Regions from separate parts of the Rhizobium sp. 01T437 genome, predicted to be linked through region 2. Evidence: predicted binding sites of a transcription regulator. Region 2 holds the regulator's gene; the other holds the start of a gene.
The links. The regulator LexA, encoded in region 2, represses DNA repair genes until DNA is damaged. The targets are predictions, from matches to a motif close to TGTTCNNNNTGTGTTCNG.

Region 1 (16,347 bases), on a different contig from region 2:
CCGTTTCGGCAGCATCGGCCAGCGGCTTTCCCGCCTGTCGCGCGGCATCGACGACCGCGAGGTGCATATCAACGATGCGGCCAAGAGCGTGTCAGCTGAAACCACCTTCTTCGATGATATCTCGCGTTATGATGATCTGGTGCCGATCCTGCGCAATCTCTCGGAAAAGGTCTCCTGGCGGCTGAAGAAGAACGGCATTGCCGGCCAGACCGTGGTGCTGAAGATGAAGACGGCCGATTTCAAATCGCGCACCCGCAACCGGCGCCTTGAAGACCCGACACAACTGGCCGACAAGATCTTCCGCACGGGGCTCGATCTTCTGGAGAAGGAAACGGACGGCACGAAATTCCGCCTGATCGGCATTGGCGTCACCGATCTCGGCGATGCCGGCCGCGCCGACCCGCCCGATCTCATCGACCAGCAATCCGGCCGGCGCGCGGCGGCGGAAGCCGCCATGGACAAGTTGCGCGACAAGTTCGGCAAGGGCACGGTCGAGACCGGCTATACTTTCGGTGGCAAGGGGAACCGCTAGCCTACAGCATCGGTCCGAAAATCGGAATCGATTTTCGGAAAGCCTGATGCGTAGATTCAAAGTGTTAGAGCGTCCTTTGTGCGTCCGAATGGACGCACGGCGCTCTAGGCCGGCACCGTGGACATTTCCTGCAGCGCCGCCTCCCTGTTCTTCGCAGCCTGCACATAACCGGGTTCGATCGCGATGGCACGATCATAGCTTTCCAGCGCCTCATCATGGCGCCCCAGTCGCCGTAAAACATTGCCGCGATTGTTGAGAGCGATGGCGTGACCGGCATCGAGAGCGATTGCCCGATCGTAGCTTGCGAGCGCCTGATCGAAATTCGAAAGCCGCGCCTGGATATTGCCGCGATTGCAATAGGCGGAGGCAGATGTCGGTTTCGCCTCGATCGCCTTATCGACGCAGACTGCTGCGTCACGCAGATCGCCCTTCTGCAATAGCAGCAATGCCAGATGCTGCAGAGCATCGAAATGATCTGGCATGACTAAGATCACGTCGCGATAGCCAGCTTCCGCAGCAGTAAGATCGCCGGCCCGATGACGTTCAGCGGCAGCACTGAAATGGGTTTCGGGATCACCGGTCAACCTTGGCCGCCGCGCCGCCTCGATTTTCGCCAGCAATGAACTGGCTTGCGCATGTTTCTCGTCGACGGCCAGGATCTGCCGGCAGCAGAGTTCGGCGGCGGTCGGGTTTCCATTCCTGAAGAAATGCACCGCCTGATGCATGGCGATGCCAAGCGAGTGCGGATCGAGACGGTCGCCGATATTACGGCCTGTCAGCGTCGAGATCTGCAGCTTCTCGACGATATGGTGCTCCGATCCGAGTAGATCCTTATAGCTGTAATTGCCGGTGCCCATGTCGTAGATGCGGTAGCCATTTTCGATCGCCCAGCGCAGATTGTAGCAATGGAGCATGAAACCGGGGCTGATCGAGTGGCGGAAGGTCAGGTCGCGACTTCCGAGGAAGCACATCATCGACTTGCGGTAGGGATCGAGGAAGATGATGAAGGTGCCGACCGGCTTGTCCTGATGCCAGAGGATCGGCATGAACACCGTGCCATGCTCGATGCAGGCCGGCAGCATATGACGGCTGTTGTCGAGAATGAACTTTCCGTAGCGCGGCTGGCGCTCGCCCCATTGCAGGTTCCACATCTCGTAAAAGAGCGCCAGGTCGCGCTCCATCGTCTCGGGCGTGACGTGAGTGATACGCAGTTCGTTCTGCGGTGCGACGAGATCGCGCAGCGCTTTTCGCGCATTGCGCCGGGTCTTCGAGCCGAAACGCTCATCGACGAAGGTTTCGAAATCATCGCCGAGCGGCACATAGACATAGACGTCGTGGTCGATGTTTTCACCAACCGAGGTGATGTGCGGCCTGCGAGCGACCTTTCTCTTTGAAAATTCGGAAACCGGAAAGGCCTCGAGGAGCGCCTTCAGTCTCTCCTCGGATATATAGACATCGTCGAGATCGAGATGTTTCCAGTTGAAGGTCTGGAGGCAATCGGCAAAGGCGCTGAGCGCCGCTTCGGCATCCTCGGGACGTGTCAGGAGGCCATTATAGCCGGCGTAAGGCGTGCCGCCGAGCCGCAGTATATTGACGAGGCCCTGCCCTTCCTCGAATTCGACATGCAGCTGGATGGGCAGGAAAGCCACGTATCGTTCATCCCCCTCCTGCCGCTTAGCGGCGAGAACGAACGACGAAGCACGCCGCTCCAGCCATTTGACGATCCAGTGCCAGGAGAGGAAGTAGTTCCCCTCCGGATCGGCAGCGTAGACCTCGTTCCAGTTATCTTTCAGGGCATGCAGATCATCGAACGCGGAAGCAATATCGACATGCATTTCCAAGTCTCCCCCAAGACTTCTCCTTTTTTAGATTTGCATAAAATTGAATATCCCACAATCTCGTGATCAAAGCGGCGCCGCGTATTCAAGCCTTCGTTAAACTTCGCGTGCTTAACTCGCGTCGTTTTTGTGCATGTGGTGTATTGCGTCATGTCTGTGCGTGTAAGCGTTCTTATCGGGTTGCTGTCGGCAACCGCTCTTGTCCATCCGGCTTTTGCAGCAGACGCGCGCACGCTGCAGATTTTCGTGTCCAAGGATAAGCAGTCGCTGGCCGTCTATGACGGTGCGGAGGTCGTGGCGACCTCCAAGATCTCGAGCGGCAAGGATGGGCACACGACGCCGAGCGGTATCTTCTCCGTCATCGAGAAGCAGAAGTACCACGAATCCAATATCTATTCGAACGCGCCGATGCCCTTCATGCAGCGGCTGACATGGTCCGGCATCGCGCTACACGAGTCTAATTCCGTGCCGCGCTATCCGGCCTCGCATGGCTGCGTGCGCATGCCCGACGCCTTTGCGAAATCGCTCTACAAGATGACCGAGATGGGCGTGCCTGTCATCATTACCGACAGTGAGCTGATACCAGAGCCGATTGACCATCCGACCCTGTTCCGCCCCAACCGGCCCGAACCGGCACCACTGCTATCGGACGTGGAGCTGCGGCCGTCCATAGGTGACGCGAAGACGCAGGTGCAGGTCGCCATGAACGAGACGACGGCTGCCCTGCCGATGCCGCAGTTCCAGCTGCAGGCGCCTGCTGCGGATAGCGCGCCGATCAGCATGCTGATTACGCGCCGGACGCTGCGTGAAAACGTCATCGATATCCAGACCCTGCTGAACCAGCTCGGCTTTGCTGCCGGCGAGCCTGATGGGCTGGCCGGTCCTGCGACCGTTCAGGCCATCAATGCCTTCAAGGCGCTGCGGCCAACGGAATTTGCCCGTGACAAGGGCCTGGTCACTGATACTCTCCTTAAGGAAGTTTACGCAGCGGCAGGCAAAGGCGAGCCTCCGAATGGCGTCATCATGGTACGGCAGGATTTCAAGCCGCTCTTCGAGGCGCCCATTACCATCGCCGGTCCGGGTCTTGCTCTCGGCACGCACTTCTTCTCGCTGCATTCAGTCGATGAGGCGGCCGGCACGGCGGACTGGCTGGGGGTAACGCTGGAGAACAATCTCTCCCGCGAGACGGTGAAGCGGCTCGGCATCGCCAATCAGGAAAGCTCCATCATCAGCGGCCGTCCAATCGCCAGAGCGCTCAGCCGCATCTCGATGTCAGAAGAAACCCGTCACCGGATCGATGCACTGATCTCGCCTGGCTCAACGCTGACGATATCAGATACAGGCCTCGGATCCGAAACCGGCGAAGGCACGGGATTCATCACCATCACCCGCGAGAGCTGAGGCTTACCAAAGCTTCTCGCTGGCGCGTTCGTCGTAGCTTCGGCGGGCGGAAATGATCTTTGCCTGGTTCGTTTCCGTCCAGACCACGAGCGCCTTGATCGTGTCGTGCAGCGTGCAGCCGAGATCCGTCAGAGCATAATCAACCCTTGGCGGAACGACGGGATAGACTGTCCGCTCGATCAGCCCGTCACGCTCGAGCTGACGCAATGTCGTCGTCAGCATACGCTGGCTGATGCCATCGATGCTCTTGCGCAATTCGGTAAAGCGCAAGGTGCGTTTTTCGAGCAGGGCAATGACCAGCAGCGACCATTTGTCGGCGATGCGATCGAGGATCTGGCGCACCTCGCATTCTTCCCGCGAATCCCACTGGTGGACGTCGTAATCGCGGTCGGTGCTGCAGCAGTCACTCGGTGAGTTTGAAGTGCCTTCTTCCATGGCTCCGAACCATGCCTTATGTCAGCTTTGGTTACAATAGGGAACCGAGGATCAATATGTAACCATTCTCGCTCTTCCCTGCTTCACGGACAAGGAAATCAGGATGTCTACAAGTCCTCCACTGGCATTGGATAGCGGAAGAATGAGCCGCAGCGCTGCCGGAATGCTCGCCGTTCTGTGCGGCGCCATCTTTCTCGAAGGCGTCGATGCGGCCATGCTCAACATCGCGCTTCCATCGATCCGGGCCGAGCTTGGTCTTTCGACCACCACGCTGAGCGCCGTGGTTTCGGCCTATGTGCTTGCCTATGCCGGGCTGATGCTGCTTGGCGGGCGAGTCGCCGACATGTACGGCAAGCGCAAGGTCTTCCTGACGGCACTGACCGTCTTCCTGCTGTTCTCCGGCCTCGGCGGCTTTGCGACCGAGGGCTGGATGCTGCTGACGGCTCGCTTCGTGACGGGTGCAGCGGCCGCCTTCATGACGCCCGCCGGGCTTGCGCTCATCAATGGTAGCTTTCCGGAGGGATCGCAGCGTAACAGGGCCGTGCTGATCTATGCCGGCACGGCCTCGGCCGGCTTCTCCCTCGGCCTCGTCATTGGCGGGCTTCTGTCCGCCGTCGGCTGGCGATGGGTGTTTTTCGCACCTGTTATCTTCTCCGCCATCCTGCTCGTTGCCGGCACGAAGCTGATCGTGGAGAACAAGGAGGACACAACCCCACGCCAGAGGTTCGACATTGCTGGCGCGCTGACGCTGACCGGCGCCATGCTGCTTGCCGCCTATGCGCTGACGCGACTGGAGCATGCCACCAGTGAGCTAACCTGGACGATTGTGGCGGCAGGCGCGAGCGCGGTGCTCTGGTTCGCCTTCATCCTCATCGAACGCAATTCGCGTGCGCCGCTGGTGCGGCTCGGCATCTTCCGGTCTGCCGCCCTGGTACAATCCAACCTCGGAGCGATGCTCTTCACCGGCGCCTTCTTCGGCTTTCAGTTCATCGTCTCGCTCTACCTGCAGGAACTGCTCGGCTGGTCCTCCTTCGAAACCAGCCTCGCCCTCATCGTCATCGGCATGGACGCCATTCTGGCGCCCCTGCTGACGCCCCTACTCGTCGAGCGCTTCGGCAATGGACGCGTGGTGCTTGGCGGCTTTGCTTTTGCCCGGGCTACGCGCTCTTCCTTGGTATGGGGCTCGACTGGACATATGCGGCGATGCTGCCGTCGACGATCCTGCTCGGCCTGGCCTTCTCGCTTGGCTACGGCCCGCTGACGATCATTGCGACTGAAGGTATTGCCGAAAACGAACAGGGACTGGCAAGCGGGCTGGTGAATACGTCGTTCCAGTTCGGCGCGGCCCTCGGCCTCTCCGCCGTCAGCGCCGTCGGCACACTTGCTCTCGGCGATGGAGACAGTCCATCCGAACGCCTGGAAGCGCTGCGCACCGCCTTGCTGGTGCCGGTCGCGGCGACGTTGATCGGCATGGTCATCATGGGCTTCGGCAGAGGCCGCTGCGCGGATGCATCCTGCCGGCTGCAGGCCGGCTGAAAAATAAAGGCGACCGGCGCACTGCCGGTCGCTCTTTTCGTTCAGACGAGTTCGACGTCGACGACGCCAGGAGCAGCCCGCAAGGCAGCTGCAATCTCGGGCGTGATGCGATATTTCTCTTGCAGCACCACTTCGACCTCGCGCTTGCCCTCCTCCTTGATGACGATGAAGGAGACGAGGCCGTCGCCCTTGGCGTTCAGATGTGCGGCGACGGCGCGTAGCGGGCCGGAGTCGCGGACATAGACGCGTAGCGCCTTCTGCATCTGCAGCGACTTTTCCTCCAGCGACTGGATGGTCTGCAGACGCAGGCTGACACCTTCCGGCCGCTCTTCGCCGATCGCGGTGATGACGAAGGATTTCCCGGGCTCGAGTATGTCACGATACTGGTTCAGCATTTCGGAGAAGAGCACGGCTTCATACTGGCCGGAGGAATCCGAGAAGACGATGATGCCCATCTTGTTGCCGGTGCGCGTCTTGCGCTCCTGCTTGGAAATGACGGTGCCCGCCAGTCGCCCGTTCGCAGCGCCCTGCTTCACCGCCGTCGAGAAATCCGCGAAGGTCTGTACGCGCATCTTCTGAAGGATGTTGTTGTAGCTGTCGAGCGGATGGGCGGTCAGGTAGAAGCCCAGCACCTGGAATTCCTTGAGCAGCCGCTCGGAGGCAAGCCAGGGCGAGAACGGCGGCAAGGCGATCTTTTCCGGACCCGAGGATAGCGCACCGCCGAAAATATCCGACTGGCCGCTCAGTTTGTTTTCCTGGGCGCGCTGCGCATAGCCGAGCACGCGGTCGAGACCGGCCGAAAGCTGGGCGCGATCCAGGTTGAAGCAATCGAAGGCGCCTGCATAGATCAGGCTTTCCAGCACGCGGCGGTTCACCTGGCGCGGATCGATGCGCAGGCAGAAATCCTCGATGCTGGCAAAGGGCTTGTCGCCGCGCATTTCGACGATGTGATCGACAGCGGATTCACCGACACCCTTGAGAGCCGCAAGCGCGTAATAGATACGGTTGTCGCCGGTCTCGAACTGGCGGAAGGAGGTCTGGACGGAGGGCGCGATGACCTCGATGCCCAGGCGCTTGGCATCCTGGCGGAAGTCGTTGACCTTTTCGGTGTTCGACATATCGAGCGTCATCGACGCGGCCAGGAACTCGACCGGATAATGCGCCTTCATATAGGCCGTCTGATAGGAGACGATAGCGTAGGCGGCAGCGTGCGACTTGTTGAAGCCGTAGTTTGCGAACTTTGCGAGCAGTTCGAAGATGTTGTCGGCCTGCGGCTTCGACACGCCGTTCTGGACCGCGCCGACGACGAAGCGCTCGCGCTGCTGGTCCATTTCGGCCTTGATCTTCTTACCCATGGCGCGGCGCAGAAGATCGGCTTCGCCAAGCGAATAGCCCGACAGGACCTGGGCGATCTGCATCACCTGCTCCTGGTAGACGATAACGCCCTGCGTTTCCTTGAGCAGATGGTCGATCATCGGATGGATCGATTCCAGCTCTTCATCGCCATGCTTGCGGGCATTGTAGGTCGGAATGTTTTCCATCGGACCCGGGCGATAGAGGGCGACCAGCGCGATGATGTCCTCAATACAGTCCGGCTTCATGCCGATCAGTGCCTTGCGCATGCCGGCACTTTCAACCTGGAACACGCCGACCGTCTCGCCGCGCGAAAGCATCTCGTAGGTCTTCTTGTCGTCGAGCGGGATCTTCGGAAGATCGACCTCGATGCCGCGCTTCCGGCAGAAGTCGACAGCGACCTTGAGCACGGTCAGCGTCTTCAGGCCGAGGAAGTCGAACTTCACGAGACCGGCCTGTTCCACCCATTTCATGTTGAACTGGGTGACCGGCATGTCGGACCGCGGATCGCGATACATCGGCACGAGCTTCGACAGCGGACGGTCGCCGATCACGATGCCGGCGGCATGAGTCGAGGCGTGGCGGTAGAGGCCTTCGATCTTCTGGGCAATATCCAGAAGGCGGGCAACGACCGGTTCCTTGGCTGCCTCTTCCTGCAGCTTCGGCTCTTCCTCGATCGCCTTGGAAAGCGGCGTCGGGTTTGCGGGATTGTTCGGCACCAGCTTGCAGATCTTGTCGACCTGGCCGTAGGGCATTTCCAGCACGCGGCCGACATCGCGCAGTGCCGCGCGCGCCTGCAACGAACCGAAGGTTATGATCTGCGCCACCTGCTCGCGACCATATTTCTGCTGCACGTAACGGATCACCTCTTCGCGGCGGTCCTGGCAGAAGTCGATATCGAAGTCGGGCATCGAGACACGTTCGGGATTGAGGAAGCGTTCGAAGAGCAGCGAGAAACGCAGCGGATCGACGTCGGTGATCGTCAGCGCATAGGCGACCAGTGAACCCGCACCCGAACCGCGGCCCGGACCGACCGGAATATCCTGCTGCTTGGCCCATTTGATGAAGTCCGCAACGATCAGGAAGTAGCCGGGGAACTTCATGCGCTCGATAACGCTGAGCTCGAATTCCAGCCGTTCGCGGTAATCCTTCTCCTCGTAACCGGCGGACATTCCAAGCTCGGCAAGGCGCATATCCAGCCCCTCCTCCGCCTGGCGGCGAAGTTCGAGCGATTCTGCGCGCTCGGCCTCCTCGGGATCATCGGTCGCGCCGGTGAAGCGTGGCAGGATCGGCTTGCGGGTCTTCAGAATGAAGGAACAGCGCCGTGCGATCTCGACGGTATTATCCAGTGCCTCAGGCAGATCGGCGAAAAGCTTTTCCATCTCTGCACGGCTCTTCAGATAATGATCCGGCGAGAGGCGGAAGCGGCTGTCGTCGGAAACGATGGCGTTGTGGGCCACCGCCATCAGCGCGTCATGCGCGTCGTAATCGTCTCGTGTCGGGAAGAAGGCCTCGTTGGTCGCCACCAGCGGCAGATCATACTTGTAGGCAAGGCCGATGATCTTCTGTTCGTGGCGCTTGTCGTAGGTTCCGTGCCGCTGCAGTTCGACATAGAGCCGGTCACCGAAGAGGCGCTTCAGCGCCAGCAGTCGCGTCTCTGCCGCAGCAGCATGGCCGTCCTTAAACGGCATGTCGACAGGGCCGGTCGAGGCACCGGTCAAAGCGATCAGCCCCTCGGTACCGATTTCCTCCAGCCAGGAGGAACGGATATGGACAGCCTGATTGCTCTCACCGCCGAGATAGGCGCGGCTGACGAGATCGACCAGCCGCTCGTAACCCGCATCCGTAGCTGACAGAAGCACGATCGAAGGCAATTTAACCAGCGCCTGCTGACCGCCTCGCTTCTCGGTGTCGAGGCCATCTTCCATGTCGATCGACACCTGGCAGCCGATGATCGGCTGCAGACCGTCCTCCAGCGCCTTCTGGGAAAATTCCAGGGCGACGAAAAGATTGTTGGTATCGGTGATGGCGATTGCCGGCTGGCTGTCGCCCGATGCCTTGTAGAGGATCTTTTTGAGGGGCAGCGCGCCTTCGAGCAGCGAATAGGCGGAGTGGACCCTCAGATGGACGAAGCCCGGTTTTCCGCCGACGACTGCGCCAGCAGCACCTTTTTCCGCATCCGCCATGATCTGCCTTTCGAACCGCCTCACTGAAGAGTGCGCATTGTCGGCATTGTCGGCGATTCTGTCCAGAAAAAGTCCCGCTTCGGGACCGCATGGCTGCCATGCGATCCCCTGAATTCTTACATTGCCATGACGATCAGCGAAAAGCTGGCAATGAACATTGCGATGGAGGTGAATGCTGCGATATCACGGATCATGTCAGTCATTTGGCTCTCCGTTTGCTCTTATGTTTTTAATTTGTTCCATGTATGTTCTATTGTCAACAGGTTTACCCCCCGCTTCTGCGGGACATGGTTAACATCGGAGCAGTGGGACGATGGACACGCAGGAACTCAACGGCTTCATTGTCGAAGCCAAATCGCAGACTTATGTTGCCGGCGCCAAGGCACAGCCTTCCTATCGGATCGGCGCCCATGATCTCGGCTACAAGCGCGGCATCTGGCGCTATCTCGACAGCTATTTCGGCGGCACGGATTTTGCCGGTCAGGAAGTGGTGTGGCTGGAGGAAAAGCCGGTGTGGGCGATGAACTATTTCGGGCGGATCATCGAGCCCGGGATCATCGACGGAACTGTCGCCGGCACGATCATTAGCGCCGCGCTGTCACAGCTCTACAAACAAGGCCGCTTCCTCGGCGGCATGGTCTTCGATCATTCGCTGGGGCGCTATGTCGATACGAGCGAAGGCGACTGCACGCATTTCCGTGGCCACGAATTCATCCTTGTCGATGGTCAGAAGGCCTATGAGCTCGATTATCGCGGCGGGCTGATTATCCCCTGATAATCAGAAATCCACGACCTTGCCGTCGGAGATCGTCACGCGCCGGTCCATGCGCCGGGCGAGCTCGTGGTTGTGTGTGGCGATCAGCGCGGCAAGGCCGGACTGGCGCACCAGGGCCTCCAGAGCGTCGAAGACATAGCTGGCGGTTTCCGGGTCGAGATTGCCGGTCGGTTCGTCGGCCAGAAGCAGGCTCGGTGCATTGGCAACGGCGCGAGCGATTGCCACGCGCTGCTGCTCGCCGCCGGAAAGCTCGCCCGGGCGATGCGCACCGCGGTGGCCGATGCGCATGTAATCCAGAAGCATCTTCGCCCGCTCGCCCGCTTCCTTCCATGAGAGGCCGGCGATGAGCTGTGGCATCATGATGTTCTCCTGCGCAGAGAATTCCGGCAGCAGATGGTGGAACTGATAAACGAAACCGATCTCGCCGCGGCGGATGGCCGTGCGCTTCTCATCGGAAAGGCCATCACAGGGGCGGCCGTTGACCACTACCTCGCCGCCGTCGGGATGCTCCAGCAGCCCTGCGACATGCAGCAGCGTCGATTTGCCGGTGCCGGACGGCGCCACCAGCGCCACCATCTCACCGCTCGACAGGGTGAGGTCCGCACCCTTGAGGATAGTCAGCAGCGTTTCGCCCTGGCCATAATGGCGCGCGACGCCCGAAAGCTTGAGAACGACGTTGCGTTTCATGAATGCGGCATTCCTTGGATTGAGCCTTGGATTTGACCTTGGATCACGGCCTTATTCGTAACGAAGGGCCTGAACGGGATCGAGGCGGGAGGCGCGCCAGGCGGGGAAGATCGTCGCGATGAAGGAGAGAGTCAGCGCCATGATGACGACAGAAACCGTTTCGCTCACATCCATTTCCGCCGGCAGCTGGCTGAGGAAATAGACCTGCGGATTGAAGATCACGGTGCCTGAGATCCAGGAGAAGAATTGGCGGATGGACTCGATGTTGACGCAGACGAGCACGCCAAGCAAAACGCCGGCGATCGTGCCGACGATGCCGATCGCCGCTCCCGTCATGAAGAAGATGCGCATAATGGCGCCGGCGCTCGCACCCATGGTGCGCAGGATTGCGATGTCGCTGCCCTTATCCTTCACCAGCATGATGAGGCCGGAGATGATGTTGAGCGCGGCCACGAGCACGATCAGCGTCAGGATCATGAACATGACATTGCGCTCCACCTCCAGGGCGGAGAAGAAGGTCTGGTTGCGCTGACGCCAGTCGGTGATGGCTATCTGCCGACCGGCCGCCTCCTCCACCTTGGGCCTCAGATTGTCGATATCGTCGGGGTTATTGACGAAGAGTTCGATCGACTGCACCAGCCCGTCGGCATTGAAATAAAGCTGCGATTCCTCGAGCGGCATATAGATGATCGAGGAATCGTATTCCGACATGCCGATCTCGAAGAGACCGGAGATCTTGTAGGATTTGATGCGCGGATTGACGCCCATCGGCGTCACATCACCTTCCGGTGACGTCAGCGTAATCAGGTCACCGACCCGCAGGCCGAGCTGGTCGGCCATGCGCGTGCCCATCAAAACGCTGTCGCCTGCAGCAAAACCCACCATGTCGCCGGACTTGATATTGTCGGAGACGGCCTTGAGCTTGGTCAGGTCTTCGGCGCGCGTGCCGCGCACCAGCGCACCGGTACTGCCGCCCGTCCGCGAGGAGGCAAGCACCTGGCCTTCCACCAAGGGCAACGCCATCTTGATGCCGGGCACGGCCTCGAATTTCTTCACGAGGTCGGCATAGTCGGTAAAGGGACCATCGATCGGCTGGATGATCATGTGGCCGTTGATGCCGAGGATGCGCGAGACGAGCTCCGTGCGGAACCCGTTCATCACGGCCATGACGATAATGAGCGTCGCAACGCCCAGCATGATGCCGACGAAGGAGAAGCCGGCAATGACGGAGATGAACGCCTCCTTGCGGCGGGCGCGCAGATAGCGCCATGCCACAAGGCGTTCGAAGGTGGAAAATGGCTTGCCAGCCGGACCCAAGCCGGATTTTGAACTCCGGTCCACTGCTGCCTCTGCCATTTCGCCTCCGTCTTTCTTTAAGCCACGAACCTGTTGATCGCCGCCTCGATGGTCATCGTCTCGCGGGCGCCAGTCTTGCGGTCCTTCACTTCCACTTCGCCATTCGCGACCGCGCGCGGACCGGCAATGATCTGGTACGGCACGCCGATCAGGTCGGCGGTCGCAAACTTGGTGCCGGCACGGTCGTCCGTGTCGTCATAGAGCACATCCTTGCCGGCCTTCGTCAGCGCCGCGTAGATCAGCTCGCAGGTGCCGTCGCAGGCTTCGTCGCCGGCCTTCATGTTGATGACCACAACATCGAAGGGCGCGACCGACTCCGGCCAGATGATTCCGTTCTCATCATGCGATGCTTCGATGATGGCGGGAACAAGGCGTGTCGGGCCGATACCGTAGGAACCCATGTGAACGGTATGTTCCTTGCCATCGGGACCTTGCACCTTCGCGCCCATCGGCTCGGAATACCTGGTACCGAAGTAGAAAATATGACCGACTTCGATGCCGCGCGCAGAAAGACGCTCGCCTTCCGGAATGGCGTTGAAGGCCGCCTCGTCATGCATCTCGGAGGTCGCGGCATAAAGCGACGTCCACTTGTCGAAAATCGACTTCAGGCCGTCGACGCTGTCGAAATCCGTATTTTCCACGGGAATGTCGAAATTGACGAAATCCTTGTGGCAGAACACTTCCGACTCGCCGGTGTCGGCGAGGATGATGAATTCATGGCTGAGATCGCCGCCGATCGGGCCGGTGTCGGCGCGCATCGGAATGGCGCGCAGGCCAAGGCGATCGAAGGTGCGCAGATAGGCGGTGAACATCTTGTTGTAGGAATGTTCCGCACCTTCGCGCGTCAAGTCGAAGGAGTAAGCGTCCTTCATCATGAATTCGCGCGAGCGCATGGTGCCGAAGCGCGGACGGATCTCGTCACGGAATTTCAGCTGGATATGATAGAGATTGAGCGGCAGGTCCTTGTAGGACTTCACGGAGGAACGGAAGATATCCGTGATCACTTCTTCGTTGGTCGGGCCGTAGAGCATCGGACGGTCCTGACGGTCCTTGATGCGCAGCATCTCCTTGCCATAGGCGTCGTAACGGCCACTCTCCTGCCAGAGCTCGGCCGACTGCAGCGTCGGCATCAGAAGCTCGATGGCGCCGGCGCGGTTCTGCTCCTCGCGGATGATGTTGTTGACCTTGTCCAGCACCTTCTTGCCGAGCGGCAGCCAGGAATAGATGCCCTGCGACTGCTGGCGCACCATACCGGAGCGCAGCATCAGCCGGTGAGAGACGATTTCCGCCTCCTTGGGGTTTTCCTTGAGAATGGGTATGAAAAAGCGGGACAGACGCATGGCGGATTCCGGTACAGTTGAGACGCCGCTTACCCAAGCGGAATCGACGGCATTTGTTAAAGATGGGAGCGTTCATAGCCGCTTCGCGGCAGGAAGGAAACCCGCGACCCGTGCCAGCTGCCTCCCGCAGACGCATGTTAGCGCCCACAAATTGAGCAGGCGCGAAAAAGCGCGTATTTATAAGGGCTTGAAGGCAAATCTTGTCAACAGAAAAATTTTGCGTGAGTGTAGCAAAAATGCAAAAAAAGCTAATGACAAAGCACAATCTTTGAGCTAGCTTTAGCTCACAAAACAGGCAGGAAGGTTAAATTCTTGCCGAACTCGCGGTCAAGTCTTGGGAGGATCAGATCTTAGGCGCGCTCGTCGCTGCCCCGGTAACGGTTAAGGATCACGCGATAATTAAAACAAGGCTTTTAGCCTTGTTTTTTTTTGCTTTTTCGGCTTCCGACATTCCCGAAAAATCAAGCTCGCCTTTCGTTAGGTAAGCCCGCCTTCCGTTACGCAAGCTCTTTGCCTCACTTGCATGACGTCCGTATGACAGATTTTTCGCGGTTGCATTTACATCTGCTCAAAGATTGAGCAAAAGCCATTCCTAATAGAAGCTAGGCCCTATTTGTGGAAGTGCATCGAAGCCGAGACCGAAATAGGTCGAACAGATATACCAGAAGCCGTAAATTGCACCTGAAATGAGCGTCGTCAGCGAAAAAACGAAACCCGGACGAAAACGGGTCGGCGCGCTCGGCACGGTGCCCAGCACAACATCATTATCGTCCGCCTGAGTGCGCAGGCCGATCGGCAGCACGGCGAAAAGCGTGATCCACCAGATAATGAAATAAACTGCGAACCCCTGAAGGAAGGCCTGAAACATCTTGGTTCCCGTCGATATGGCGCCTTAGCGGCTGGTTTTGGCTGCTTATAAGCCGGAATGGCGGCCAGTTCAAAGGCGGTGGGCGATTTAGGTCACTCTGACGCAGAGCTTCAGACCTGTTCCAGCTCGATCAGCGTACCGAAGAAGTCCTTCGGGTGGAGGAAAAGCACCGGCTTGCCATGCGCGCCAATCTTCGGCTCGCCATTGCCAAGCACCCTAGCCCCCGATGCCGTTAACCGATCGCGGGCAGCGAGAATATCGGCGACCTCGTAGCAGATGTGGTGCATTCCGCCCGACGGGTTCTTCTCGAGGAAGGCCGCAATGGGCGAGGCTTCACCGAGCGGCTCCAGCAGCTCCACCTTGGTATTCGGCAGCTCCACGAAAACGACCGTCACGCCATGCGCCGGTAGCGCCTGCGGCTGCGAGACCGCTGCCCCCAGAGTGTCGCGATAGCTCGCGACTGCGGCGGCCAGATCAGGCACGGCGATGGCGATATGGTTCACCCGGCCAAGCATCATCAGACCCTGGTGATGAAGACCGTGACGAGAGGCTTCTTGCCCCAGGTATGATTGGCGGCAGCGCGCACGGCGCGGCGCAGAGCCTCCTGTACCATGTCGATATCCTTGCGGCGGGCGCGTGGAATGCTCTCGAACGCCCCGATCGCGGCGTCGAACAACCCATCTTCCATATCTTCGCCCTCGTCGTCATAGACCGGCAGGCCGATCGCCACGAGATCGGGCTCGCCAATGATGTCGTAGCGGCTGTCGAGCACGATGCTGAGGGCGACATGGCCGACATAGGAAAGCTTCTTGCGCTCGCCGATGCCCATCTCATCGAAGTCACCGATCAGTGACCCATCCTTGTAGATGCGGCCATGCGGCGCCTCGTCGATCACCTCGACCGGTCCCGGGGCGAGCCGCAGCACATCGCCATTGCGCACACGCGGCACCGTCGGAATGCCGGACTGCTCGGCAAGCTCTTTGTGCGCCGTCAGATGCGTTGCCTCGCCATGTACGGGCACAACGACTTTCGGCCGTGTCCACTCGTACATCTTCTGCAACTCGTTGCGGCGCGGATGGCCGGAGACATGCACCAGCGCCTCTGTGTCGGTGATGATGTGAACGCCCTGCTCTACGAGACCGTTCTTGATGTCCTGGATCGCCTTCTCGTTACCGGGGATGGCACGCGAGGAGAAGACAACGATATCGCCGGCGGTGAACGCCACATTGCGCATCTCGTCGCGGGAGAGCTTGGCAAGGGCAGCGCGCGGCTCGCCCTGACTGCCGGTGAGGATCACCACGACCTTGTCACGCGGGATGAAGCCGTAATCCTCTTCGGAGATGAAGGGCTTTACGCCCTCCAGCAGGCCGATGTCCTGGGCAACGTCGCACACGCGCTTCAGCGAGCTTCCGAGCAGCAGCACTTCGCGACCGGCGGCTTCGGCGGCTTCGGCGACAGTGCGGATACGGCCGACATTCGAGGAGAAGGTGGTAATTGCCACACGCCCCTCGGCATTCTCGATGATCTTGCGCAAGCTCTCCGAGACATCCTTCTCGGAGGGCGAAACGCCGTCGCGCAGCGCATTGGTGGAGTCGCAGAGCAACGCCAGCACGCCCTCATCGCCAATCTGACGGAAGCGCGCCTCGTCGGTCAGAGGTCCGAGCGACGGCTCGTGGTCGATCTTCCAGTCGCCGGTGTGGATGACATTGCCGAGCGGCGTGCGGATCACCAGCGACATGGGCTCGGGGATCGAGTGATTGACGGCGACACCCTCGATGCTGAAGGGGCCGACATTGATCGTATCGCCGGCCTTGAAGATCGTCACGGGTACTTCGCCGATCGCATCCTTCTCGAAATTGCGCTTGGCTTCCAGCAGGCCGGCCGTGAAGGGCGAGGCATAGACCGGCACGTTGAGGCCCGGCCAGAGATCGGCGAGCGCGCCATAGTGATCCTCATGGGCGTGGGTGATGATGATCGCCTTGAGGTTCTTGCGCTCATTGGCAAGGAAGCGGATATCCGGCAGGACGAGATCGACACCCG
Region 2 (16,347 bases):
GAATCGGGGGTTCCCCTGGGGTCGGAGACGAGGGAAAAAAGGTAATGGGTGAAATGAAGGCTGGTTCAAGGTTTTTGAACGCAGTATCGGCGATTGCGCTGTCTGCTAGTGTTGTTGCTTCTGGCGCAGGTGCTTTGACTTTCGTTTCGGCTACGGCTGCGGAAGCTGCCGTCATTCAGCGGATCGATGTACACGGTGCAAGCCGCGTCGGTGCTGAGGCCGTCCGGTCGAACATCACCATTACTCCCGGCAAGAGCTTCTCCAATACCGATATCGACGACTCCGTAAAGCAGCTTTACGGCACCGGTTACTTCTCCGACGTCAAGATTTCGGTTTCCGGCAGCACCCTCGTCGTCAATGTTCAAGAAGCGCAGCTCGTCAACCAGGTCGTCTTCAACGGCAACCGCAAGGTCAAGGACGACAAGCTGGCAGCTGTCGTCAAGACACATGCCGCTGGTCCTTATAGCGATGCGCAGATCCAGTCCGATATCGCGGCGATCAAGGAAGCCTATGCCGCTACCGGTCGCAGCGAAGTCGAAGTGACGACGCAGGTCGTTCCGCTCGGCGAAGGCCGCGTCAACCTCGCTTTCGTCATCAATGAAGGCGACCGCACCAAGATCGACGCCATCAATTTCGTTGGCAACCAGGCCTACAGTGCCGGCCGTCTCGCCGCGGTCATCCAGACCAAGCGTTCGAACTTTCTCTCGTTCCTGACCCGCAAGGACGTCTACAACGAAGACAAGCTGCACGCTGATGAAGACGCGCTGCGCCAGTTCTATTACAATCGCGGTTATGCCGACATGCGCATCGTTTCTTCCGATGCCTCTTTCGACGAAGCGACGAACAAGTACACGCTGACCTTCAACATCGAAGAAGGCCCGCGTTATGATTTCGGCGCGGTCAGCGTTCAGTCGACCGTTGAAGGTGTCGATGCCCAGCAGCTACAGGGGCTGGTCAGAACCCGCGAAGGCCAAGTCTACAACGCCAAGGAAGTCCAGAAGTCCATCGAGGCGATTTCGGATCAGGTTGCTTCGGCCGGTTATCCTTTCGCGCGCGTCACGCCGCGCGGCAACCGCGACCTGAACAACAATACGATCGGCGTCGAATACCTCGTCGACCAGGGCGAGCGCGCCTATGTCGAGCGTATCGAAATCCGCGGCAACAGCCGTACGCGCGATTACGTTATTCGCCGCGAGTTCGATCTCAGCGAAGGCGACGCCTTCAATCAGCAGATGATCACCCGCGCAAAGCGCCGTCTTGAAGCGCTCGGCTACTTCTCCTCAGTCAACATCTCGACCCAGCCGGGCAGCTCGGCTGATCGCGTCGTCATCGTTGTTGACGTACAGGATCAGTCGACCGGTTCGTTCGGTATCGGTGCCGGTTATGCGGCCGGCGGCGACGGCCTGTTGCTCGAAGCTTCGATCGAAGAAAAGAACTTCCTCGGCCGCGGCCAGTATATCCGCCTTTCGGCTGGTGGCGGTCAGGAAGGCTCGCGCGCTTACGGTATCAACTTCACCGAGCCTTACTTCCTCGGTTATCGCCTTGCCGCCGGTTTCGACGTCAATCACAGCGAGACGTCGAGCAACGACAACTACGATTACGAGGAAACCAGCGGTGTTCTGCGCGTAACGGCGCCGATCACTGAAGATCTGGCGACGACGTTCCGCTATAATTACAAGCAGATGAAGTACGATTCCAGCGGAAGCAGTCTGGCCGATTTGTCCGCTACCTATCAAAACCTGGTCAACGAGAGCCCGTGGACACGGTCTTCCATATCGCAGACGCTGACCTACAATACGCTTGACGATACCGTCCTGCCGCGTGAAGGTGTCTACGCTACTGCGACACAGGAAATCGCCGGCCTCGGCGGCGACTCCCAGTACTACAAGATCTACGGTAAGGCCCGTTACTACCATCTGCTCGCTGACGATGCCGACATCATCGGCTCGCTCTCGGCTTCAGCTGGTTACGTTGTCGGTTTCGGTGATCACCTGAACGTCTTCGACCAGTTCACGCTGACCAATTCCGATATTCGTGGCTTCGAGAACAAGGGTATCGGCCCGCGCATCACCAACCCGGACGATCCGCTCGGTGGTACGACTTACTTTACCGCTTCTGCCGAAGCGACGTTCCCGATGCCGGGCTTCCCGCGTGACTTCAACCTGCGCGGCGCAGTCTTCGCAGATGCCGGCACGCTGTTCGGCAACGATGTCGAGCTTCTCGGTTCGGATACTGCAGAAGGTGACGGTTCCTCGCTGCGTGCTTCGGTCGGTGTCGGTCTGATCTGGCAGTCGCCCTTCGGTGCGCTCCGCGTCGACTACGCGATCCCGGTCGTGAAGGAAGACTTCGACAAGACTCAGCGCTTCAAGTTTGGCATTAACAACCAATTCTGATATCGGCAGTCCGGAACTGTAAATTTCAATTCCGTTCTGGAGTTTTGCCGATGGAGCAAAATACTTTTTTTCTGCCCCATGAAGGCGTGAGACTTGCTGAGTTAGCGCAATTTCTTGGGGCAGAACTTGGCAATTCCGATCATGGCGATGTCATCATACGCTCGGTCTCTCCCATCGCTAGGGCGCAGGCAGGGGATATCTGTTATATCCTCTCTCGCCGTAACCGGGACGAGTTTCTGACCTGCGAGGCTTCGGCCGTGATTTGCGACAAGGCGCTGGCTGAGTTGGTGCCGCCGCATATCCCTGTGTTGATCTCCTCTAATCCGCATGCTGCCTTTGCGATGGCCGGCGGATTTCTCTATCCCGCAGCTCTCAAGCCGGTGACGTTTTCGTCCGGCGAGACCGAGATTGCGCCGAGCGCTATCATCGATCCGACTGCGCGGCTAGAGAAGGGCGTGATTGTCGAGCCGATGGCGATCATCGGCCCCGGCGCGGAGATCGGCGAGGGCACTCGCATCGGCGCTCACTCGGTCGTCGGTCCCAACGTCAAGATCGGCCGGAACGGTTCGATCGCGACGGGTGCGAGCATTCTCTGCGCGCTCATCGGCAACGGCGTCATCATCCATAATGGTGTCCGTATCGGCCAGGATGGATTCGGTTATGCACCAGGCCCGCGTGGCATGATCAAGATCGTGCAGATCGGTCGCGTCATCATCCAGGACAATGTCGAGATCGGCGCCAATACGACGATCGATCGCGGCGCCATGGACGATACCGTCATCGGCGAGGGAACCAAGATCGATAACCAGGTCCAGGTCGGCCACAACGTCCGCATCGGACGCCATTGCGCGATCGTTTCGCAGGTCGGGCTTGCCGGCAGCACAATCGTTGGCGATGGCGTGCAGATCGGTGGACAGGTCGGCCTCAAGGGACATATCACCATAGGTGATGGCGCGCAGATCGCTGCAAAAAGTGGTGTCATGACCGATCTTGCTGCTGGCGGCCGCTATGGCGGAATACCGGCACGTCCTCTAAATGACTATCTGAAATATGTTGCACAGCTCATGGCAAAATCAGGGGCGCGCGGAAAAAAGGGAGGCAAGAATGACTGAAGCAACAGCCGCCACGCTTTCTTCGGCAGACATCATGGAAATCATAAAGCTGCTGCCGCACCGCTATCCGTTTTTGATGGTCGACAAGATCGTCAATATCGATGGCGACAATGCTGCCGTTGGCATCAAGAATGTGACGGTCAACGAGCCGCATTTTTCCGGCCACTTCCCTGACGCGCCGATCATGCCTGGCGTTCTGCTGGTTGAAGGCATGGCGCAGACTGCGGGCGCGATTTGCGCCAAGAAGGAAGGCCAGACCGGCAACCTCGTCTACTTCATGACGATCGACAATGCCCGCTTCCGCAAGCCGGTCGTGCCGGGCGACCGCGTTGAATTTCACGTGCAGAAAATCAAGCAGCGCGGCAATATCTGGAAATTTCATTGCGACGCAAAGGTCGACGGAGCGCTCGTCGCTGAGGCCGATATCGGCGCGATGATCGTACGTAAGGACAACGCATGAGCATGATCGCCGAAAGCGCCAGAATCCACCCGATGGCCGTGGTCGAAGACGGTGCCACGGTCGGTGAAGGCGTGGTGGTCGGCCCGTTTTGCCATGTTGGCCCCAAGGTCACACTTCAAGACAATGTCGAACTGATCAGCCACGTGGTTGTTCTCGGTCTGACGACCGTCGGCGCCGGTACGCGTATATTTCCTTCAGCCGTTATCGGCGGCGACTCGCAGAGCGCCCGCCACAGCGCCGTCGACACGTCGCTGATCATTGGACGCAACTGCACCATTCGCGAGGGCGTTACGATGAACACCGGCACCGTCGAACATGGCGGCTCGACGGTAATCGGCGACAACAGTCTTTTCCTAGCCTATTCGCATGTTGCTCATGATTGCCGTGTCGGCAACCACGTTATCATGTCCAACAATGTCATGCTGGCTGGCCATGTGTACGTTGGCGATCACGCAATCATCAGCGGCGGCGCCGCAGTGCACCAGTTCACCCGAGTCGGCAAATATGCCTTTGTCGGTGGTCTCTCGGCCGTGAGTTACGACGTCATTCCCTACGGCATGCTGAACGGCAATCCCGGCATTCTGAGCGGCCTCAACGTCGTCGGCATGACGCGAGCCGGCGTCGATCGCGCCGTCATTCACACAGTTCGCCGTGCCTATAAGGCTATCTTCGAGGGTGCCGGCTCGATCCGCGAGAATGCAGCCCAAATCCGCGACGAATATGCCGATTGCGAGCAGGTGGTCGAGATCCTCGATTTCATCGCGGCCGAAAGTGATCGCGCGCTGTCTTCGCCGAGTCGGGGACAGAAGGGCTGATCTGTGGCTTCCGACGGTGACACCGCTGAAGGCCGGCTGGCGATCATTGCCGGTGGCGGCCTTCTGCCGTCTTATGTCGCCGAGGCTGCACGTTCGGCCGGCGAAAATCCTGTTATCGTTATCCTGAAGGATGAGGGCGACCGTCGTTGGGATGGTTTCGACCACGCCACGATCGGTATCGGTGATTTCGCTTCGCTCGATCGGCTTTTCAAGCGGTACGGAGTAAGCCGTGTCGTCATGTCGGGCAGCGTCCGTCGGCGGCCGGAATGGCGCGAGGTACGGCCGACGCTGCGTATTCTGACGAAGGTGCCCGCAGCCATCCGTACGCTGCTTTCGGGGGGCGACGATACCGTTCTGAAGATGGTCATCAAGCTGATAGAAGGGCGAGGTCTGCGTGTCGTCGGCGCCCATGAGATTGCACCGGATCTGCTGGCAACCGCAGGCCCGCTGGGCGCTGTTTCGCCCAATGAAGAGGATCGTCGTGACATAGAGCGCGCAGGCAAGGCGGCGGATGTGCTTGGCAGTCTGGATATCGGGCAGGGCGCCGTCTCGATCGGCGGGCGCGTCGTCGCTGTTGAGGGCGTTGAGGGCACGGACGGCATGCTTGACCGCGTGGCGAACCTGAGAGCGGCAGGCCGCATATCGCCGCGCCGGCGCGGTGTGCTCGTCAAGCTCAGCAAGCCCCAGCAGGATATTCGCGCCGACCTGCCGGCGATTGGTGTGTCCACTGTGCTCAACGCCAAAGCCGCCGGGCTTGCAGGAGTGGCCGTCGAAGCCGGCCGGGCGCTGGTGCTTGATCGCGACGCGCTCATTAAAGTGGCAGACGAAAACGGTCTTTTTGTCTGCGGTATCGACAAGGGCTTGCCGGGATGGGGGCTTCAATGAGCGACAGACCGCTGAGGATTGCCGTCATAGCCGGCGAAGTCTCCGGCGATCTCTTAGGTGCCGATCTCATTGCCGGGCTGAGGAAGATCCATTCCGGGCCGATCGAACTCGTCGGCGTCGGCGGTGAGGGGCTGCAAAGCCAGGGATTGAAATCGCTCTTCGATTTCTCCGAACTTTCCATCATGGGCATTACCCAGGTGTTGGCAAAGCTGCCGAAGCTCTGGTCCCGCATCCGGCAGACGGCCGCGGCGATCATCGCGTCGAAACCCGATATCCTGCTCATCATCGACAGCCCGGACTTTACCCATCGCGTCGCCAAGCGCGTGCGCAAGGCGCTGCCTGACCTTCCAGTCGTCAACTATGTCTGTCCCAGTGTCTGGGCCTGGAAGGAATATCGCGCCCAGCGCATGCGCGCCTATGTCGACCATGTGCTGGCTATACTTCCTTTCGAGCCGGCGGTGATGCAGCGTCTCAACGGGCCGGCGACAACCTATGTGGGCCATCGTCTGGTTGCCGACGCAGCACTGCTGGAGACCCGGCGGCTGCGCGCTGGCCGACAGCCCGGCGACGGTGCGATCCTGCTTCTTCCCGGCTCGCGTTCGTCCGAGATCAAGAAGCTTCTGCCTTATTTCGAGGCCGCCGCCGAGGAGCTCGTCGCCCGCAATGGACCGATACGCTTCATGCTGCCGACTGTGCCGCACAAGGAAGCGTTTGTGCGCGAAATGACGGCGGAATGGACGATAAAGCCGGAAATCGTTGTGGGTGCTGAAGCGAAATGGAAGGCCTTCGCCGAAGCCGATGCGGCCATGGCAGCGTCCGGCACGGTGATCCTGGAACTGGCGCTTGCTGATGTACCCGTCGTTTCCGCTTACAAGGTCGACTGGATCATGCGCATGCTGACGTCAGGCATCAAGACCTGGAGCGGCGCACTGCCCAATCTGATCGCCGACTACTCGGTCGTCCCGGAATATCTGAACGATATCGTTCGCGGCGCAAGCCTCGCGCGCTGGATGGAGAGGCTGTCAGCCGACACCTACCAGCTCAAGGCGATGAAGGAAGGCTACGAGCTCATCTGGCAGCACATGCAGACAGAAAAGCCGCCCGGAGAGCATGCAGCACAGATACTGCTCGCTGTTCTCGCCAACAAAAAACCCGGCCATTCCTGACCGGGTTTTCTTTTTAGTTCGAAGTCAGCGCTTAGCGCTTGGAAACCGGCACGTAGTCGCGCTTCGGTTCGCCGATATAGAGCTGGCGCGGACGACCGATACGCTGTTCCGGATCTTCGATCATTTCGTTCCACTGTGCGATCCAGCCGACGGTGCGGGCCAGAGCGAAGAGCACGGTGAACATGGTCGTGGGGAAGCCGAGCGCCTTCAGCGTGATGCCGGAGTAGAAGTCGATGTTCGGGTAGAGCTTCTTCTCGATGAAGTATGAGTCGGTCAGAGCGATGCGCTCCAGCTCCATGGCGACTTCGAGAAGCGGATCGTCCTTGATGCCGAGTTCGCCGAGAACTTCATGCGTGGTCTTCTGCATGATCTTGGCGCGTGGATCGTAGTTCTTGTAGACGCGGTGACCAAAGCCCATCAGGCGGAACGGATCGTTCTTGTCCTTGGCGCGGGCGATATATTCCGGAATGCGGTCGACAGTGCCGATTTCCGTCAGCATGTTGAGGGCTGCTTCGTTGGCGCCGCCGTGAGCGGGGCCCCAGAGGCAGGCGATGCCGGCGGCGATGCAGGCGAACGGGTTCGCACCCGAGGAGCCGGCGAGACGGACGGTCGAGGTCGAGGCGTTCTGCTCGTGATCGGCATGCAGGATGAAGATACGGTCCATGGCGCGTGCGAGCACCGGATTGACGACATATTCCTCGCAGGGAACAGCAAAGCACATGCGCAGGAAGTTGGACGCGTAATCGAGATCGTTCTTCGGGTAAACGAAGGGTTGGCCGATATGGTACTTATAGGCCATCGCGGCGAGCGTCGGCATCTTGGCGATCATGCGCAGGCTAGCGACCATGCGCTGGTGCGGATCGGTGATGTCGGTGGAGTCGTGATAGAAGGCCGAAAGCGCGCCGACGCAGCCGCACATGACGGCCATCGGATGAGCGTCGCGACGGAAGCCGGTGAAGAAGCGGCTCATCTGCTCATGCACCATGGTGTGGTGCGTGACACGATAGTCGAAGTCCTTCTTCTGGGCGGCGGTCGGCAATTCGCCGTAAAGCAGCAGGTAGCAGGCTTCCAGGAAGTCGCCATGCTCGGCAAGCTGCTCGATCGGGTAACCGCGATGCAGCAGAACGCCTTCGTCGCCGTCGATATAGGTGATCTTCGATTCACAAGATGCGGTCGACGTAAACCCGGGATCGTAGGTGAAGGAAGCCGTGTTCTTGTAGAGGGCACCGATATCAATGACGCTGGGTCCGACCGTGCCGTTTCGGACGGCGAGGTCGACTGATTTGTCACCGATTTTGATTGTAGCGCTTTGATCCGTCATGCTGATCCTCCGGAGTGGCGGTGGCGCCGCAAAAGCGCCATAAGAGTTAAGCGTCCTCAGCGATAGCTATATGATCGGGAAGCTAATGCCAAGTTACCGTGATGCCATTTTGTGCATCGCGGCATCATCTTTTAGGCACTGCAGCGATGAGCTAAATGCATATCAGAACACCATGATTTGACTGGATTTTCGCTCCTGTGAATTTTCCTCTTATTTCAATCGATTATTGTTTGCTCGTTTTGATTTCAGGTTGCATTCTGCCAGTATCCGGGGGCGGGTCCAGGCGATTATGGCGGGGTTAGAGACAAGAGAACGACAAGAGCAATCCATTGATCAAAAGATGGATTTTGCTGGCATTGCCCCGCGCGCCATTATGACGCAATCGGCTCGTACGCAGGTTGCGATCCCATTTCGATGGCGATTGGTGACTGTTGCGAAACGATACGTCGGGTCGTCGATGCGTATGGCCGCCGAAGAGGCCGGCCACGGTCGCCTCCTCCTCTTCTCGCCGGTCTTCCTTGGTGCGGGTGCCGCGACCTGGTTTCTGGCGGCCTCGGACTTTCCGGCCGTGTCGCTCGGTCTCTGCCTGCTTGTTCTCCTTATTGCCGTTGCGCTCTGCGGTTATGCCCGGACGAAACTGCGGGCGACGCTGCTTGCTCTGTTTCTTTTTGCCGGTGGAATGCTCTCCGCGCAGATCGAAACATGGCGGGCAAAGACCCTGATCCTCGATTCAGCCGTAACGAGAACGGTGTCCGGCCGGATCGAACGCCGAGAAGGCGATGGCCAAGGGCGCTGGCGTTATATTCTTGACGTCACCGGCACGGATGCTCCTGAGATCAAGCGTCCGCCCGAACGCATCTCCGTGCTGGTCCGCGGGGCCACCCAGCCGTTCGAACTCGGCGACGTCATCGAGGGCAGGGCGCGTCTCACGCCTCCGGCAGGACCAGCACTCCCCCACCTCAATGATTTTGCCTTCAATGCCTATTTTGACGGCATTGGTGCCAACGGCTTCTTCTATGGAGCACCGAAGAGGGTTGCAGAACAGCCGGAGCAAGCTGGCTCGGTCGGTGAGACCACCCTGGAGTGGCTTTACCGCCTGAGAAGCGGCATTGGCGATCGGATCCGCTCCACGCTGCCCGGCGACACCGGGGCCTTTGCCGCCTCCCTTGTCACCGATGAGAGACGGGCGATCTCGGATGAAACGACGGAGGCGCTGCGGCAATCCGGCCTTGCGCATATCATCGCGATCTCCGGCCTCAATATGGCGCTCTCCGCCGGCATCTTCTTTGTCGGCCTGCGTGTCATCCTCAGTCTTTTTCCCGGTATTGCCCAGGCATGGCCGATCAAGAAGATCGCGGCGGCCGGCGCGCTCGCTGCGGTGACGGCCTACTATCTGATCTCGGGTTTTGCCGTCTCCGCCGAACGCGCCTTCATCATGATGGCGATTATGCTGGTTGCGGTCTTCTTCGACCGGCCGTCGATCAGTCTCAGAAACGTGGCGCTATCCGCTCTCGTGATCCTCGGGGTCTCGCCATCGGAGGTGCTGGGGCCGAGTTTCCAGATGTCCTTTGCTGCAACGCTTGCCCTGGTCGCCGGATACGACCTCTGGAAGGGGCGGCCGATGCGGGAGAATGCCTTTGCCAAGCTGCCGATCATGAAGCCCTTTTTCATGGTTGGTGGCTTCTTCGGTGGCGTTTTCCTGACGTCGCTGATCGGTGGTTTCTCGACGGCGCTGTTTTCGATCGAGCATTTCCACCGGCTGACTGCCTATGGCCTGCCGGCAAATCTCGCGGCCATGCCGGTCATCACCTTCATCGTCATGCCGGCCGGGATGCTGGCAATGCTGCTGATGCCGTTTGGTCTGGACGGCTGGCTATGGCCGGTGGTAGGCTTCGGGCTTGATCTGGTGATCACCATCGCAAAGGCAGTAGCGGGGTGGGGCGGCAACATAGATGTAGGCCGCTTGCCCGGCTGGTATTTCCCGACCGCCGTTTTCGGATTTCTGCTGCTGACCCTGCTCAGAACCCGGCTGCGGCACATGGGAACGGCAATTATCGCGGTCTCGACGCTCGCTATTGTACTGCTTCCGTCAGAGGCGATGCCCGACATCGCCATCTCCGAAGATGGCGGTCTGGTCGCTATAATCGATGCAGAGGCGATGGCTTCGAACCGTGAAAAGCCGCCCGCCTTCATCTTCGAACAATGGCATAGGGCACTTGCCATCGAAGAGCATCGGAAGCCGGTTATGCTCCAAACTGCCAAGGCGCCCACTGCGCCTGATGGCAAAAGACTGCAACTGTCACCCGATCAACGGAATGAAGCCGGAGCGGCAATGAGACAGGCAGTCGCCGTCGGCCCGCCGTCACGCTTCTCCTGCCTGAAGGGCGCCTGGTGCACCACTTTGCTCGGTAACGGAAAGAAACTGACTGTCATCGACAATGCTGCCTATCTCGGGCCAGCTTGCGATACGGCTGATATTGTCGTGACCCCTGTCCGATTGCGCTTCGACCGTTGTCGTTCCGGCGCGCTGCTCTTTACCGGCGAGACGCTGCGCAAGACAGGTTCTGTCGAACTTCGATTCACTGATAAGGGAGTTGAGGTCGCAACCGCATTCGACACATTGGGGCGACCCTGGATACGCCACCGCGCCTATAATTGGCGCAGCAACACATTCGCAGACGCCAATCTGTCACCGGTCAGTGATAGCGGCGAATGAGACCGACGAGCTTGCCCTGGACCTTGACGCGATCCGGCGGGAAAATGCGGGTCTCGTAAGCGGGGTTTGCAGCCTCGAGCGCAATCGATGCGCCCTTGCGGCGGAAGCGCTTGAGCGTTGCTTCCTCGTCATCGACGAGTGCGACGACAATATCACCCGGATTGGCCGTGCTGCCATTGCGGATGATGACCGTGTCGCCATCGAAGATGCCGGCTTCGATCATCGAGTCGCCGCGAACTTCGAGCGCATAATGTTCACCGGAGCCGAGCATATCGGCGGGAACGGTGATGTCATGCGTATTGTTCTGGATTGCCGAGATGGGAACACCGGCGGCGATGCGGCCCATGACGGGAACGGAGACCGCATTGCCGTTATCGGCAGCAGGTGCTGGCTTTGCCGAGGCAGGAGGTGCTACGGGCTGGGGCTTGCCGAGGCTGCCCTCGATGACGCTCGGCGAAAAGCCGCGCCGAGGCTGCAGGCTCGGGCTGTAGGCTTCCGGCAGTTTGATGACTTCGAGCGCGCGCGCCCGGTTCGGAAGCCGGCGAATGAAGCCGCGTTCTTCGAGCGCCGTGATCAGCCGGTGAATACCCGATTTCGAGGCCAGATCCAGTGCGTCCTTCATCTCGTCGAAAGACGGTGGAACGCCTGACTCCTTCATCCTTTCATGAATGAAAAGAAGGAGTTCCTGTTGTTTGCGCGTGAGCATGGCGTCTAACCCCAGTCTTGAAACAAATCCAGAACGGACACTATATGTTCCATATGTGTTCCGCAAGTAGCTAAATTTTCGTAAAACTTCTGTTCAATCTGTCGAGAATTTGATTTTTATCGCCCTTAGGCCTGTCTGGCCTTGCTTCACGAGGCTTGCTGAAGCACATCTCCTTGTGATTGCTGGGAGAAGAACCGATGAGCCAAGACACGCTTCCGATCGATCATCTCGTTTTGCCGGTTACCGATATCGACCTAGCCCGCGAAAGGCTGGGCAAGCTGGGCTTTACCGTCGCGCCCGATGCCCGCCACCCCTTCGGCACGGAGAATGCCTGCGTTTTCTTTGCCGACAAAACCTATCTTGAGCCGCTCGGTGTCGCGAGCGTCGAGGAGAGCGAGGAGACGGCACGTGAGGGCAATGTCTTCACGGCCCGCAATCAGGCTTTCCGCTTCCGCTGCGGTAGCGAGGGACTGTCCGCCATCGCCTTCGCGACAGCGGATGCGAAGCATGAACATGCTCGATTCGTGAAGGGCAGCATCAGTGCTGGTTCTGTGCTACAGTTCGAACGCCCAGTGAAAATGCCGGATGGCACGGAAAGCATCGCCGGCTTCCGGCTTGCCTTCGCTGCCGACCTCCGGGCACCGGATTTCTTTCTCTTCGCTGTCGAGCGCATCAACCCGCTTCCAACCGATCGCAACGTGCTGGAGACCCACGCCAACGGCGTGACAGGCATTGCCGAGATCGCGCTCGGAGCCCCTGACCCGACAGCCTTCGGCGAGTTCGTTGGCTCGGCGGTAAAAGCCGCTTCTGCTGATGTCACGAGTTTCGGGCTGGAGGTCCCCACTGGAAACGCAAAGATCAGCCTGATGACCCCGCAGGGGCTGGAGGCCTATTTCGATCTGGCGACGCCGAATATCGATCGCGGCCTGCGCGGCCGGGCAATCCTCTTTGCCGTTGGCGATCTGGCCGTGACAGAAGCGCATTTGGCTGCTAACGGGGTGACCTATACACGCAAGGGCAACCGTATTCTGGTGAAGCCCGCGCCCGGTCAGGGCGTGCTCTTCGCTTTCGAGGAAACATCATGAGCTCCACTACCAATTCCGTTGTGACGGTCGGCGAGGGCGCCGGCAAAGTCACCTTCTCCAATGCCGCACGCCTGTCGCTGATTGCCGGCGCTTGCGAAATGGAAAGCCGCGACCATGCGTTCATGGTTGCCGGCACGTTGAAGGAACTGTGCACCAAGCTCGGCATCGGGCTCGTCTATAAGACCTCGTTCGACAAGGCGAACCGCTCTTCCTTGTCGAGCAAACGCGGTGTCGGCCTTGAGAAGGGGCTGGAGGTTTTTGCCGATCTCAAGAAGGAACTCGGCATTCCGGTTCTGACCGACATCCACACTGAAGAACAATGCGCCGAAGTGGGCAAGGTCGTCGACATCCTGCAGATACCGGCCTTCCTGTCTCGTCAGACAGATCTCCTGGTGGCTGCGGCAAAGACCGGTCGCGTTATCAACGTCAAGAAAGGCCAGTTCCTGGCGCCTTGGGATATGAAGAACGTGCTCGGCAAGCTAAACCAGAGCGGCAATCCGAACATCTTGCTCTGCGAGCGCGGCGCTTCCTTCGGTTACAATACGCTGGTCTCCGACATGCGTTCCCTGCCAATCATGGCAGCAACGGGCGCGCCCGTCATTTTCGACGCCACGCATTCCGTCCAGCAGCCTGGCGGGCAGGGGGAAACCTCCGGCGGAGAGCGGCAGTTCGTGGAGACGCTGGCCCGTGCAGCCGTGGCTGTCGGCGTAGCCGGTGTCTTTATCGAAACCCATCAGGACCCGGATAACGCGCCCTGTGACGGGCCGAACATGGTCTATCTCAAGGATATGCCACGGCTTCTCGAGAAGCTTCTCGCCTTCGACGCGATCGCCAAGGCCGCCTGAACGACAGGCAGCATCAGGCTGCCGCGCGGGACGGGCGCCTTTCCTCCAGTGCGAAGCGGGAGAGCATGCGCCCGAGATGGGACGCCTCGTTGCCGAGTTCCTGGCAGGCGGCGTTCGTCTCTTCGGCCATCGCCGCATTCTGCTGTGTCACCTGATCCATGCGGTTGACGGCAGCGTTGACCTCGACGAGCGCGACCGACTGTTCCGAAGACGAGCGCACGATCGCTTCGATCAGCGCCGTCACCTGCAGCACCTGGCGGTCTATATCGCCGAGTGCCTCACCGGTGCGGTTGACAAGTGCCACGCCCGCGGAAACCTGCCGCGACGACGTCTCGACGAGAAGCTTGATCTCCTTGGCGAGATTGGCGGAGCGGCCAGCGAGCTCGCGGACTTCCTGAGCGACGACGGCAAAGCCTTTCCCGGCGTCTCCGGCGCGTGCTGCCTCGACGCCTGCGTTGAGCGCCAAAAGATTGGTCTGAAAGGCGATCTCATCGATGGCGTTGATAATATCGCCGATCTTGACCGCTGATTCCTCGATTTTCTCCATCGCGGTAACCGCTTCGCGAACGATCTCGGCGGAATGCGCCGCACTCTCCTTCGTAGCCGACATCATCGCATTGGCTTCCTGGGCACGCTCCGAGGAGTTTTTCACCGTGACCGTGATCTGATCCAGCGCCGAAGCCGCCTGCTCGAGTGAGGTAGCCTGGCTCTCGGTGCGCTGTGCCAGATCATTGGTGCTGAGTGCGATTTCGCGCGAACTGTCGCCGACCGTATTCGTGGCGGCATAAATGTCCTTCATGGCATCGGAAAGAATGATGATGCTGGTATTGAAGGTCTCGCGAAGCTTTTCATAAGTGTTGGCGAACTGCTCGTCGAGACGCACGGTCAGGTCGCCGCGTGAAAGACGCTCCAGGCCGGCGCTCAGGCTCTCGATGACGCGCTGACGCGTGGCATTCTCCACGCTCTTCGATGCGTCGAGTTCGGCATCGCGGCGCATCTGTGCCTGCCGTTCCTCGTCCTGGTGCGCGCGGATGGCGTTCCGTTCTTCCGCCGATTCGCGAAAGACCGTGACTGCACGCGCCATTTCTCCGATTTCGTCGGATCGTCTGACATAGGGAACTTCGCGGGAATAGTCGCCGTTTGCGAGAACCGCCATGTAGTCGCGCATCGCCGATAGCGGCACGATCGCGCGCCGGCGGAACATGTAGAGCCCGGCAACGATGAGCACGAAGGAAAGCGCGGCGGCCGATAGTGTAACGGTGGAGAGCAGTTCCGTCTGTTCGGCAGCCTGCTTTTCGGCATCCGCCTGGAAGGCGTTCGCCATCGCCACGAGTTCGTTCACGGCCTTTTCGTGAACATGAAAATTCGTCGCAAGCTTGATGAGCGCCGGTTCTACGGCGGCCTTGTCGCCCTTGAGGATTGCAGGCACCGCCTCCTCATTCATGACTTGCCAGAAGGCGTCGCCCTTGACGAGAACGTCATCGAGAAGCTTGCGCTTGAGATCGGCGCTGAGCGGCGTTTCTGACCAGTATTTGCGGCGGTCTTCATAAGCCGGCTTCAGAACCGTTCGGATGCGTTCGATATTGGCCGTTGCCGAGGCCGGTTGCTCGACGGCTTCGAGCGCGAGCATGTAGGGTTCGATGACATAGAGCGGCGGCGGGAGAATATCGGCGACGAGATCCTTGCCATAGATGATCTGTTTATACATCAGTCCGTTCACGCGAAGCATGTTGAACGCGTAATTCTGCAAGCCGATGGAGGTCACCAGTCCGAGGATGACAACGGCACCGAAAATGGCAAGGCTGCGTGCAATATTAAGTTTCATCTGTGCCTCGTATGAAATGCCGCCAAGAGAGTCGATAAAATCCCGTACTGGTTGTTTTTGAGGGAAACCGCAGCTGCTCGTCCAAGCCGTTCCATATTTGCCCGAGCGGCTGGCATGACTGACTTTTGAGGGTCTCACTCAAGCTCTTAAAATTAGACTGGGATGGTTACCGAAGGCTGAAATCAAAGGGCGGGAAGCCGTCCAAAATTGGGGCTGTTGCAGGAATTTTCAGCCGTGGGTTGCTGCCGACGGCGGCGGCTTGCCAACATTCTGCCCGGATAAACAGTTTATCGTCTTTCGATGGGTGGGATATGCTGACCGGCGACTGCCGTTCCCTTCAAAACCCTGACATGATTGTGCTATAGGCCACGTCTGATGCGCTGCCTGAACGTGCAAAATTGCGGCATTGTAATTTGCGCACCTTCGATTAAGACGGTTTCAAACGATTTATCCACCCACCGAGCAGGAAAAAATCATGACTGCAATTACCGATATCATCGCCCGCGAGATTCTCGATAGCCGTGGTAACCCCACCGTCGAAGTCGATGTCTATCTCGAAGACGGCAGCATGGGCCGTGCGGCTGTTCCCTCGGGTGCTTCGACTGGCGCGCATGAAGCCGTCGAACTGCGTGACGGCGGCAAGCGCTACCTCGGCAAGGGTGTCGAAAAGGCCGTCGAAGCCGCCAACACCGAGATCTTCGACGCCATCGGCGGCATCGACGCCGAAAACCAGATCCAGATCGACAAGATCATGATCGAGCTCGACGGTACGCCGAACAAGTCGCGCCTCGGCGCTAACGCGATCCTCGGCGTTTCGCTCGCCGTTGCCAAGGCTGCCGCGGAAGCTTCCGGCCTGCCGCTCTACCGTTATGTCGGTGGCGCTTCGGCCAGCCTGCTGCCGGTTCCGATGATGAACATCATCAACGGTGGCGCGCATGCCGACAACCCGATCGATTTCCAGGAATTCATGATCCTGCCGGTTGGCGCAGACTCGATCCGTGAAGCCGTCCGCATGGGC

Region 1: the regulator LexA is predicted to act here: its motif matches at 9,517-9,534, upstream of AC1DM5_RS17955 (DUF5680 domain-containing protein).

Annotation. Positions count from the first base shown of each region.
Region 1 is NZ_JBFTPM010000008.1:36,425-52,771, forward strand. Features, by position in the region: gene AC1DM5_RS17920 (DNA polymerase IV) at 1-532, shown strand, start outside; gene AC1DM5_RS17925 (GNAT family N-acetyltransferase) at 637-2,367, opposite strand; gene AC1DM5_RS17930 (L,D-transpeptidase family protein) at 2,521-3,771, shown strand; gene AC1DM5_RS17935 (winged helix-turn-helix transcriptional regulator) at 3,775-4,206, opposite strand; gene AC1DM5_RS17940 (MFS transporter) at 4,349-5,467, shown strand; gene AC1DM5_RS17945 (hypothetical protein) at 5,410-5,742, shown strand; gene dnaE (DNA polymerase III subunit alpha) at 5,784-9,281, opposite strand; gene AC1DM5_RS17955 (DUF5680 domain-containing protein) at 9,595-10,056, shown strand; gene AC1DM5_RS17960 (ABC transporter ATP-binding protein) at 10,060-10,743, opposite strand; gene AC1DM5_RS17965 (lipoprotein-releasing ABC transporter permease subunit) at 10,795-12,099, opposite strand; gene proS (proline--tRNA ligase) at 12,117-13,439, opposite strand; gene AC1DM5_RS17975 (hypothetical protein) at 13,438-13,716, shown strand; gene AC1DM5_RS17980 (DUF1467 family protein) at 14,032-14,307, opposite strand; gene mce (methylmalonyl-CoA epimerase) at 14,418-14,822, opposite strand; gene AC1DM5_RS17990 (ribonuclease J) at 14,825-16,347, opposite strand, start outside.
Region 2 is NZ_JBFTPM010000001.1:598,652-614,998, reverse strand. Features, by position in the region: gene bamA (outer membrane protein assembly factor BamA) at 54-2,393, shown strand; gene lpxD (UDP-3-O-(3-hydroxymyristoyl)glucosamine N-acyltransferase) at 2,444-3,505, shown strand; gene fabZ (3-hydroxyacyl-ACP dehydratase FabZ) at 3,498-3,965, shown strand; gene lpxA (acyl-ACP--UDP-N-acetylglucosamine O-acyltransferase) at 3,962-4,780, shown strand; gene AC1DM5_RS03105 (LpxI family protein) at 4,784-5,665, shown strand; gene lpxB (lipid-A-disaccharide synthase) at 5,662-6,831, shown strand; gene gltA (citrate synthase) at 6,863-8,152, opposite strand; gene AC1DM5_RS03090 (ComEC/Rec2 family competence protein) at 8,493-10,868, shown strand; gene lexA (transcriptional repressor LexA) at 10,849-11,574, opposite strand; gene AC1DM5_RS03080 (VOC family protein) at 11,772-12,659, shown strand; gene kdsA (3-deoxy-8-phosphooctulonate synthase) at 12,656-13,504, shown strand; gene AC1DM5_RS03070 (methyl-accepting chemotaxis protein) at 13,518-15,329, opposite strand; gene eno (phosphopyruvate hydratase) at 15,805-16,347, shown strand, end outside.